2 regions of the Stenotrophomonas sp. SMYL41 genome follow, and region 2 is predicted to be linked to the other one. Evidence: predicted binding sites of a transcription regulator. Region 2 holds the regulator's gene; the other holds the start of a gene.

Region 1 (4,379 bases), on a different contig from region 2:
CTTCGGCGATCACCTTCAGCATGTGCTAGTCCGTGCAGGGGAGGCATCCGATGATAGTGCCGGCGCCCGGCCGGCACTTCACCGTCAACGCAATACATTGTCCGAATTCACCAGACGCACATCGTGCATCTGGTTGAGGTAAGCCTCGTAGTAGCCCTTGTGCGAGACGCCGACGATGGCCAGCATGCGGCGGCCCGGATGCAGGCCCAGCACATCGCGGATGTTGGCGACCATGCGCAGGTTGCGCGTTTCCCAGTAGCCCACATACATCCTGCCGAAGGCTTTTGGCGAGGGCTCGACGAGCGTCGCGCCGAAATCGCTCTGGTAAGCGGTCATCGCTACCGTGGGACTGTTGTACGCCCTGTACAGCGCCATGACACCCCCGGGCTTGTCCAGATCGGCCAACAAGCGTTTATCCGCGTCCTTGCGTGCCTGGGTATGGGCGTTGTTCCAGGCACCGGTGATGGCCGCGCTCGCCGCCGCTTCATCCTCGGCGGGTGTGGGGGAATCGGCCGTGTGGTCGTCCACGGCCCACAGGCGCTCATGCCCGAGGCGGGCGGCGACTTCGGCGGCGATCAGATGGGTTTCATTGCGGCGAACCAGGCCCTTGTCGAGGATCTCGACCAGCGCCGGAGTCAATCCATCACCGTCCTTGCGCTCGGACGCAGGCAGGCGCAGCCACTGCACCTGCGCTGAGCCGCGTTCGCCTGCTGCCAGGAACAGCGCGGCGAGCCGACGACGTTGTGCGGGCGTCGGGTTGTTCGGCCAGGTTGCGAGCAGGCGCTCGGCCTGGGTGTTCGCCGCAGGCACGTCCAGTCCCGTCGCAACCTGCGCAGCGGTGGTGTCGAAGCAGTAGGTGGCCACGCTCTCCGCATAGCGGGCCGGATAACGGCGCATGAAATCGCACTGGAGGCCGGACAGGTCTTCGGTAGCGATCAGCTCGGGTTTCCAGGCGACCAGTCGCTGCAGCAATGGCTCAAGCGAGGCCGGCTGGAAGGACGTGGGAAGGCCGGATAAATGGGTGGTGCCCAGTACCAGCACTTCGTTCGGGCGCCCGGCTGGGGGGCCCTTCAACCGGTCTGGGTGGAAGGCCGGTCGATAGGCTGTGTCGGTGGCCAGCGCGCTGTTGCTGCACATGGCCAGGAAGAGAAGGGTGGCAATGCGAGGGAACATGCGATCTCCATGTCGATGAGCGTCCTGCGGGACCTTCATGCTGTTCGCTTTTTCCTGCTGGGGAATCCCGCATTGGTCATGTAAACCTTTCTGCCTTGAGCTGCATCCTTCTGCTGAGCGATGCTTTATTCAATGCTCAGGCATTGCTGCATTCCGCTACCCGGTGGCGGGGGAGGGCCTGAGTCCCTTGGTGGGCAGGTTGTGGCACATGAGCGGAACGTGAAGTACACGGCAATCGTCGACCACATTCCGTCTGCAATGTACGGAGTTGCGACGGACGTCGCGGAATCCCGCTAAAGCGGCCGACGGCATCGCCGATACTCCCTCTGGATCCCGCTCCAGCCACCCGCCGCAGGACCCCAGACTGCCCCGATGGGCGGTCCGCGCAGTGTGTTCCGCCGCTCCCCAATGCTGATCGGACCCGCACCAGACGTTCTTGCCAGCTGCTCGAGGGGTGCCTGCGGGCACCTGCAGTCCCAAGCAACCGAAGTTGCCGCCGGGCATCCCGCCCGTCGGATCGCAACCGCTTACCGGACACCGAGGATCAGACAATGCTCATTCCAGGCTTCACGGCGGACGCGCAGGCGCCGGCCGAACTGCATACCCGTTGGTCGCCGTGGCGCGCGCTGCTGGGTGCCCTTGCCCCGCAGCAGCGGACCGGCACCGAGTCGATGGCAACCGACCGCGCCGAACTTGAAGCCCAGGTCGCGGCGCTGCATCGCGTGCAGGCGGTCATCGAGTTCGCCCTCGATGGCACCATCCTGCAGGCCAACGACAACTTCCTGCAGGCGATGGGCTACCGGCTGGAGGATATCCAGGGAAAGCACCATTCCCTGTTCGTCGATCCCGAGCAGGCGCGCAGCGCCGAATACCGTGACTTCTGGGCGCGGCTGGGACGTGGCGAATATGACGCTGGCCAGTACCGGCGTTTCGGCAAGAACCAGCGCGAGATCTGGATCCAGGCCTCGTACAACCCGGTGCTGGACCGTCAGGGGCGTCCGTACAAGGTAGTCAAGTTCGCCACTGACATCACCGCGCAGAAGCTGCAGGCGGCCGACTCGGCCGGCCAGCTGGCTGCCATCGACAAGTCGCAGGCCGTGATCGAGTTCAGCATGGATGGCCGCATCCTGTCGGCCAACGACAACTTCCTGGCCGCCACCGGTTACAGCCTGGACGAAGTGCGCGGGCAGCACCATTCGTTGTTTGTCGAGCCCGAGCATCGCGGCAGCATCGAGTATCGCCAGTTCTGGGAGAAGCTCGGCCGTGGCGAATACGATGCCGGCCAGTACCGGCGCCTTGGCAAGGGCGGGCGCGAGGTCTGGATCCAGGCGTCCTACAACCCGATCCTGGACCTCAACGGAAAGCCGTTCAAGGTCGTCAAGTACGCCACCGACATCACCGCGCAGGTGCATGAGAACCAGGCCATGCAGCGTGCCGTGGCGCAGACCCGCGAGGTGGTGGCTGCCGCCAAGCAGGGTGATCTGACCCAGCGCGTGGCCACCACCGACAAGCGCGGGCCGATCGCCGAGCTGTGCGAAGGCGTGAATTCGCTGGTCGAGGCGATGGCCGCGATCATCGGTCAGATCAAGTTCGCCGCCGACACCATCGCGGTCGGTGCAACCGAGATCGCGCAGGGCAACAGCGATCTGTCGCAGCGCACCGAGCAGCAGGCAGCGTCGCTGGAGGAGACCGCGGTGTCGATGAAGGGCCTGGCCGAGACCGTGCAGCGCACCGCGACCAACGCACGGCAGGCCAGCCAGCTGGCCGGAGGCGCCGCTGATGTCGCCGCGCGCGGCGGCAACGTGGTGCACGAAGTGGTCGAGACCATGGCGGTGATCAACGCGTCCTCGCGGCGCATCGTCGACATCATCGGTGTGATCGACGGCATCGCCTTCCAGACCAACATCCTTGCGTTGAACGCGGCGGTGGAGGCGGCGCGAGCAGGTGAACACGGGCGTGGCTTCGCCGTGGTTGCTACCGAGATCCGCGAGCTGTCGCAGCGTTCGGCCAGCGCAGCCAAGGAGATCAAGCAGCTGATCGATGCATCGGTTGCCAATGTGGGCGCCGGCACGGCGCAGGTTGAGAGCGCCGGCCGTACCATGGACGAGATCGTGGTCAACGTGCGCCGGGTCAGTGACCTGATGTCCGAGATCAGCACGGCAGCACAGCAGCAGAGCGACGACATCCAGCAGATGAACCATGCCGTCGACCTGATCGACCAGGGCACGCAGCAGAACGCCGCGCTGGTAGAGGAAGCCTCCGCCGCGGCGCGCAGCATGGAAGAACAGTCGGCGCAGCTGCTGCAGACCGTGGCCAGCTTCCGCGTGCAGGGCGGGGCTGGGCATATGCATGGTGCGGCGGTGCTGCGCGCGGTCTAGGCCAAGCGGTCGGAGGGCTGTTTCCCGGTCTCGAGGCCCGGGGCAGCCTGCACGCAGTTGCGGCCGGCATGCTTGGCGCGGTACAGGGCCTGGTCGGCGCGGTCGACCAGGCCGCGCGGGTCGGCCTGCTCATGTGCGGCCTGCCAGGCCACGCCGATGCTGATGGTCACGTAAGCCTCGGCGGCGGGCAGCGCGGCGGCTTCCACGGCGGCGCGCAGGCGCTCGCCCAGGTCCAAGGCGTGGGCTGCGTCGGGCGCGGGCAGGGCAGCGATGAATTCCTCGCCGCCATAGCGGGCCAGCAGGTCATCACCGCGTTGCAGGCAGCCCTCGAGGATCGCGGCGACCGCCTGCAGGCGGCGATCACCTTCCGGGTGCCCGTAGGTGTCATTGAGTCGCTTGAAGTGGTCGATGTCGATCATCAGCACCGCCAGCCCCATGCCCTGGCGGCGAGCGCGACCGCGCGCGCTGACGAGCGATTCATCGAAGTTGCGGCGGTTGCCCAGGCCGGTCAGCGGATCGCGCCGGGCCAGCAGCGCCAGTTCGTCGCGCTCGCGCTGGATCTGGGCCTGGGTCAGCACGCTGCGTAGCGCGTAGCCGAGCAGGGCACCGATGAAACCGACCGAGGCCAGGGTCGGCTGCAGGCGTGCGACCAGCAGCGCCACCATCATCAGCAGCAACGGCAGCATCAGTGGCGCGCTGGCATCGACGATGCGGCGAAGGTTGCGCGGCACAGCCACTGCTGGTGGGCGGTGCAGGCTGCCGGCCAGCACGGCCAACAGCACGAACAGCCCGCTGATCAGCAGGTCCCCCCAGCCACCATCGGGTACC
Region 2 (4,379 bases):
TTCCATCACGCGCGCCAGCGGCAGCGCGTAGACGTCCTCGCCGGCCTGCACCAGCAGGGTCGGCAGGATCGCCAGGGTGAGCGGCACGCGGATCAGGAAGCGGCTGCCGCGGCCCAGCTCCGACTGGATCTGGATCTGGCCGCTGAGTTCGCGGATGCGCGACTGCACCACGTCCATGCCAACGCCGCGGCCGGAAATATCCGTGACCTGCTGCTTGGTCGAGAAGCCGGGCAGGAACACCAGGTGCAGGCACTCCTCGCTGCTCAAGCGGGCAGCGGCTTCCGGATCGATCAGGCCCTTCTCGCGTGCCTTCGCACGCAGCTTTTCCGGGTCGATGCCGGCGCCATCGTCCTGCACCTCGATACTGACGTAGTCACCTTCCTGCTGTGCCGACAGCCGCACATGGCCCATCCGCGGCTTGCCTTGTGCTTCGCGCAGGTCGGGCATTTCCACGCCATGGTCGATGGCGTTGCGGACCAGGTGCACCAGCGGGTCGGCCAGCGCTTCGACCAGGTTGCGGTCGAGCTCGGTCTCGGCGCCGATCAGCTCCAGGTCCACTTCCTTCTTCAGCGAGCGGGCGACGTCGCGGGCGACCTTGGGGAAGCGCGAGAACACCTTGCCCACCGGCTGCATGCGGGTGCGCATCACCGCCGACTGCAGGCGTGCGGTGGCGATGTCGAGGGTGGACACCGCACGGTCCAGTTCCTCGTCGCGCAGGCGTGCACGCAGGGTCTTGAGCCGGTTGCGCGACAGCACCAGTTCGCCGATCAGGTTGACGATCGCATCCAGGCGCTTGGTGTCCACGCGCACGGTGTGTTCGGCTTCGGCCAGCGGCTTGGCGGCCGGCTTGGCCGCCGGTGCCGGTGCCGGTGCGGCCACCGGGCGCGGGGCGGCGATCGGTGCCGGCGCCACCGCAGCCACGGGCTTGGCGCCGGGTGCGGCGCCACCATGCAGCTGGTCGAGCAGGGCTTCGAACTCGTCTTCGCTGATCAGCCCGTCGTCGGCCTTCTTTGCCGGCGCCACTGCGGTCGGTGCGTTGCCGCCGTGCAGCTGGTCGAGCAGCGCTTCGAATTCGTCGTCGGTAATCAGGTCGCTGCCACCCGCAGCGGGTGCTGCTGCGGCGGCGGGTGCGGCCACAGCACTGCCATGCACGTCGAACTGAGCGATCAGGTCCGGCGGCGCATAGCCCGGCTCGGTGCCGGAAGACACCGCATCCAGCATCGACTGCAGGTAATCCAGCGATTGCTGGGCGGCGTCGAAGTGATGGGCCTGCAGCACGGCCTGGCCGGCACGCGCGGCGCCCAGCGCTTCCTCAGCGGCATGGCACAGCTCGACCATGGCGGTGACACCCAGGAAGCCGGCGCCGCCCTTCAGCGTGTGGTAGCCCCGGAACACCGCATTGAGCTGTTCGGCGTCCTGCGGTGCCTGCTCCAGCGACACCAGCTGTTCGCCGAGGCGATCCAGGATCTCCTGTGCCTCGATGATGAAATCGGCAGTGATGTCGTCGGATACAGCGCTCATGCTTACAGCCCCAGATCCGACAACAGGTCGTCGGCGTCGTTCTGCGAGACCGCGTGGCGGTCCAGTCCCTTCAGTGCCGGCCCGGCCAGTTCCGGGTCGGTGCGATGCTGTTCCGGCGGCAGGCCGAGCGCGCCGAAGCCTTCGTGCACGCGGCGGACGATGCCGACCACGCGACGGATGATCTGCCCGGTCAGGTCCTGGTAGCTCTGGGTCAGGGCGATCTCGGTGAGGTTGTGGCGGATGCGCTCGAGCTGCGCGTCCTGGCCCGGCTGCAGGCCTTCGGCGCGCAGCTGTTCGGTCAGGCTGCGGCATTCCTCGGCCAGGTCCAGGGTACGGTGGGTGGCCTGTTCGGTCATCGCCACCACGTGGTCCAGGCGTGCGCAGGCATCGTCCAGTTCCCCGGCTTCGCTGGGCACGGTCGGCAGTTCACCCAGTGCCTGTCCCAGCTCGCGGGCCAGCCGCGACAGGCCACTCATCATCGGCTGCGTGCGCAGCGCGACCAGCCCATCGATGCGCTGCCGCCACGCGGCTTCGTCACCGGACTCCAGTGCGTCCAGGGCTTCCTGCAGGCGCAGGGCGAGGGCGTTCTTGTCGACCGTGGTATCCATCAGGCGCTGGCTGCCAGGCGTTCGAAGATCTTGCCGAGCTTCTCTTCCAGCGTCTGCGCGGTGAACGGCTTGATGATGTAACCGTTCACGCCGTTCTGGGCCGCTTCGATGATCTGCTCGCGCTTGGCTTCAGCGGTGACCATCAGCACCGGCAGGGTCTTCAGCTTGGCGTCGGCGCGGATCGCCTTGAGCAGCTCGATACCGGTCATCACCGGCATGTTCCAGTCGGTGACCACGAAATCGAACGACTGGCTCTGCAGCAGCGACAGCGCGGCATGCCCGTCCTCGGCTTCGGCGGTGTTGGTGAAGCCCAGATCGCCCAGCAGGTTCTTGACGATTCGACGCATGGTCGAGAAATCGTCGACGATCAGGATGCGCATGTTCTTGTTCAAAGCAGAGTTCCTTTGTTGTTCATTCCGGGCGGCCGGGGGCAGACGCCTCGGGGATGTTCATTCTTCGAGGCCGGCATCGGCGGCCTCGAATATCTTCAGCCGGCCGCGCAGGCGCAGCACGGCCTGGCCGTGGATCTGGCAGACCCGCGACTCGCTCACGCCGAGCACGGCGCCGATCTCCTTCAGGTTCAGCTCCTGCTCGTAGTAGAGCGAAAGCACCAGCTGTTCGCGCTCGGGCAGGTGGCCGATCGCCTTGCCCAGCTCGCGGCCGAATTCGCCGCGCTCCAGGACCTGCTGCGGGGTCGGGCCGCCCTGGGCGACGGTGTCCAGTTCGCCCTGGTCTTCGATGCGCGATTCCAGGCTCAGCACCTGGCCACGTGCGGCGTCTTCCATCAGCCGCAGGTACTCGGGCAGCGGCATCTCCATCGCGGCGGCGACTTCGGTGGCGCTGGCAGCACGGCCCGTGCTCTGTTCCAGGCGGCGGATGGTGGCGGCGGCGTCGCGTGCACGACGGTGCACCGAGCGCGGCACCCAGTCGCCACGGCGGATCTCGTCGATCATCGAGCCGCGGATGCGGATCGAGGCATAGGTTTCGAACGAGGCGCCCTGGTCGGCGTCGTAGCTGCGCGAGGCTTCGATCAGGCCCATCATGCCGGCCTGGATCAGATCGTCGACTTCGACGCTGGCCGGCAGGCGTGCGGCCAGGTGGTGGGCGATGCGCCTCACCAGGTCCGAGTGCTGGGCGATGACCTCGTTGGCCGCCGAGCGCTGGACTTCCCTGTACTGGGCTGCGCCTTTCATGCGGCCACCCCGCGCTGTTTGAGAATGCGCTCGAGGAAGAACTCGACACCGCCACGCGGTTCGGTCGGTGCCTGCCAGCGCGCGGTGCGGCGTGCGATCTCGGTGATGGCCAGCGCCGATGGGCTGGACGGGTAGGCCTTCACCACCGGCTGCTGGCGCTGCACCGACAGGCGCAGCCAATCATCCTGCGGCACGCAACCCAGGTAGTTCAGCGAGACATCGGCGAGGAACTTCTCGCAGACGCGGGTCAATTTTTCGTACAGCACGCGGCCCTCGTTCGGGTCGCGCACCATGTTGGCCACCACCTGGATACGGTCCACGCCGCGCTCGCGCGACAGCACCTTGATCAGTGCGTAGGCGTCGGTGATCGAGGCCGGCTCATCGCAGACCACCACCACGGTGTCCTGCGCGGCCTGGCAGAAGGTCAGTACGCCATCGGTGATGCCGGCAGCGGTATCGACCACCATGATGTCCAGCTCGCGTTCCAGCTCGGAGAACACATTGACCAGGCCGACATGCTCGGCCGGGGCCAGTTCGGCCATGTGCCGGCGGCCGGAGGCGGCCGGGACCACCAGCACGCCGTTCGGGCCTTCGACGATGACGTCGTCCAGCGAGCAGCGGCCGGCAACCAGGTCGGCCAGCGTAAAGGTGGGGTTCAGCCCCAGGATCACGTCGATGTTGGCCAGGCCGAGGTCGGCGTCCAGCAGCAGCGTGCGCTTGCCCATGCCGGCCAGCGCCACGGCCAGGTTGGCCGACACGTTGGTCTTGCCCACGCCGCCCTTGCCGCCGGTCACGGCAATGGTGCGCACAGGGCCCAGCGGCTCGCTGCGGGTGGCCGACAGCGGGAAGGTCTTGGTCAGCTTGGCGTACTCACGCGACGGCATGGTTCAACTCCGGGTTGCAGGGCATATCGGCCGCTCGGCGCAAATCTTCAAGGCGAAGTACAAGATTGGCTGCACTGGCCCGGTGCAGGTCCTCCGGGACGTCCTGGCCATCGGTCACCCAGGTGATCGGCAGGGCGTGGTCCACGGCCACCGACAGGGCGTTGCCGAAGCGG

The links. Region 2 encodes FliA, which starts transcription of late flagellar genes. Its sites were predicted from a motif close to TAAAGTTTNNCNNNCNNNGGCCGATAA; they were not measured.
Region 1: a site for FliA is predicted at 1,468-1,494, ahead of V3B30_RS21040 (methyl-accepting chemotaxis protein). Genes of this name have one in related genera too.

Annotation. Positions count from the first base shown of each region.
Region 1 covers NZ_JAWIRX010000025.1:35,054-39,432, forward strand. The annotation lists gene V3B30_RS21030 (putative quinol monooxygenase) at 1-22, opposite strand, end outside; gene V3B30_RS21035 (DUF5694 domain-containing protein) at 85-1,173, opposite strand; gene V3B30_RS21040 (methyl-accepting chemotaxis protein) at 1,725-3,551, shown strand; gene V3B30_RS21045 (GGDEF domain-containing protein) at 3,548-4,379, opposite strand, start outside.
Region 2 covers NZ_JAWIRX010000003.1:14,238-18,616, forward strand. The annotation lists gene V3B30_RS04150 (chemotaxis protein CheA) at 1-1,521, opposite strand, end outside; gene V3B30_RS04155 (protein phosphatase CheZ) at 1,524-2,129, opposite strand; gene cheY (chemotaxis response regulator CheY) at 2,129-2,521, opposite strand; gene V3B30_RS04165 (RNA polymerase sigma factor FliA) at 2,579-3,322, opposite strand; gene V3B30_RS04170 (P-loop NTPase) at 3,319-4,206, opposite strand; gene flhF (flagellar biosynthesis protein FlhF) at 4,193-4,379, opposite strand, start outside.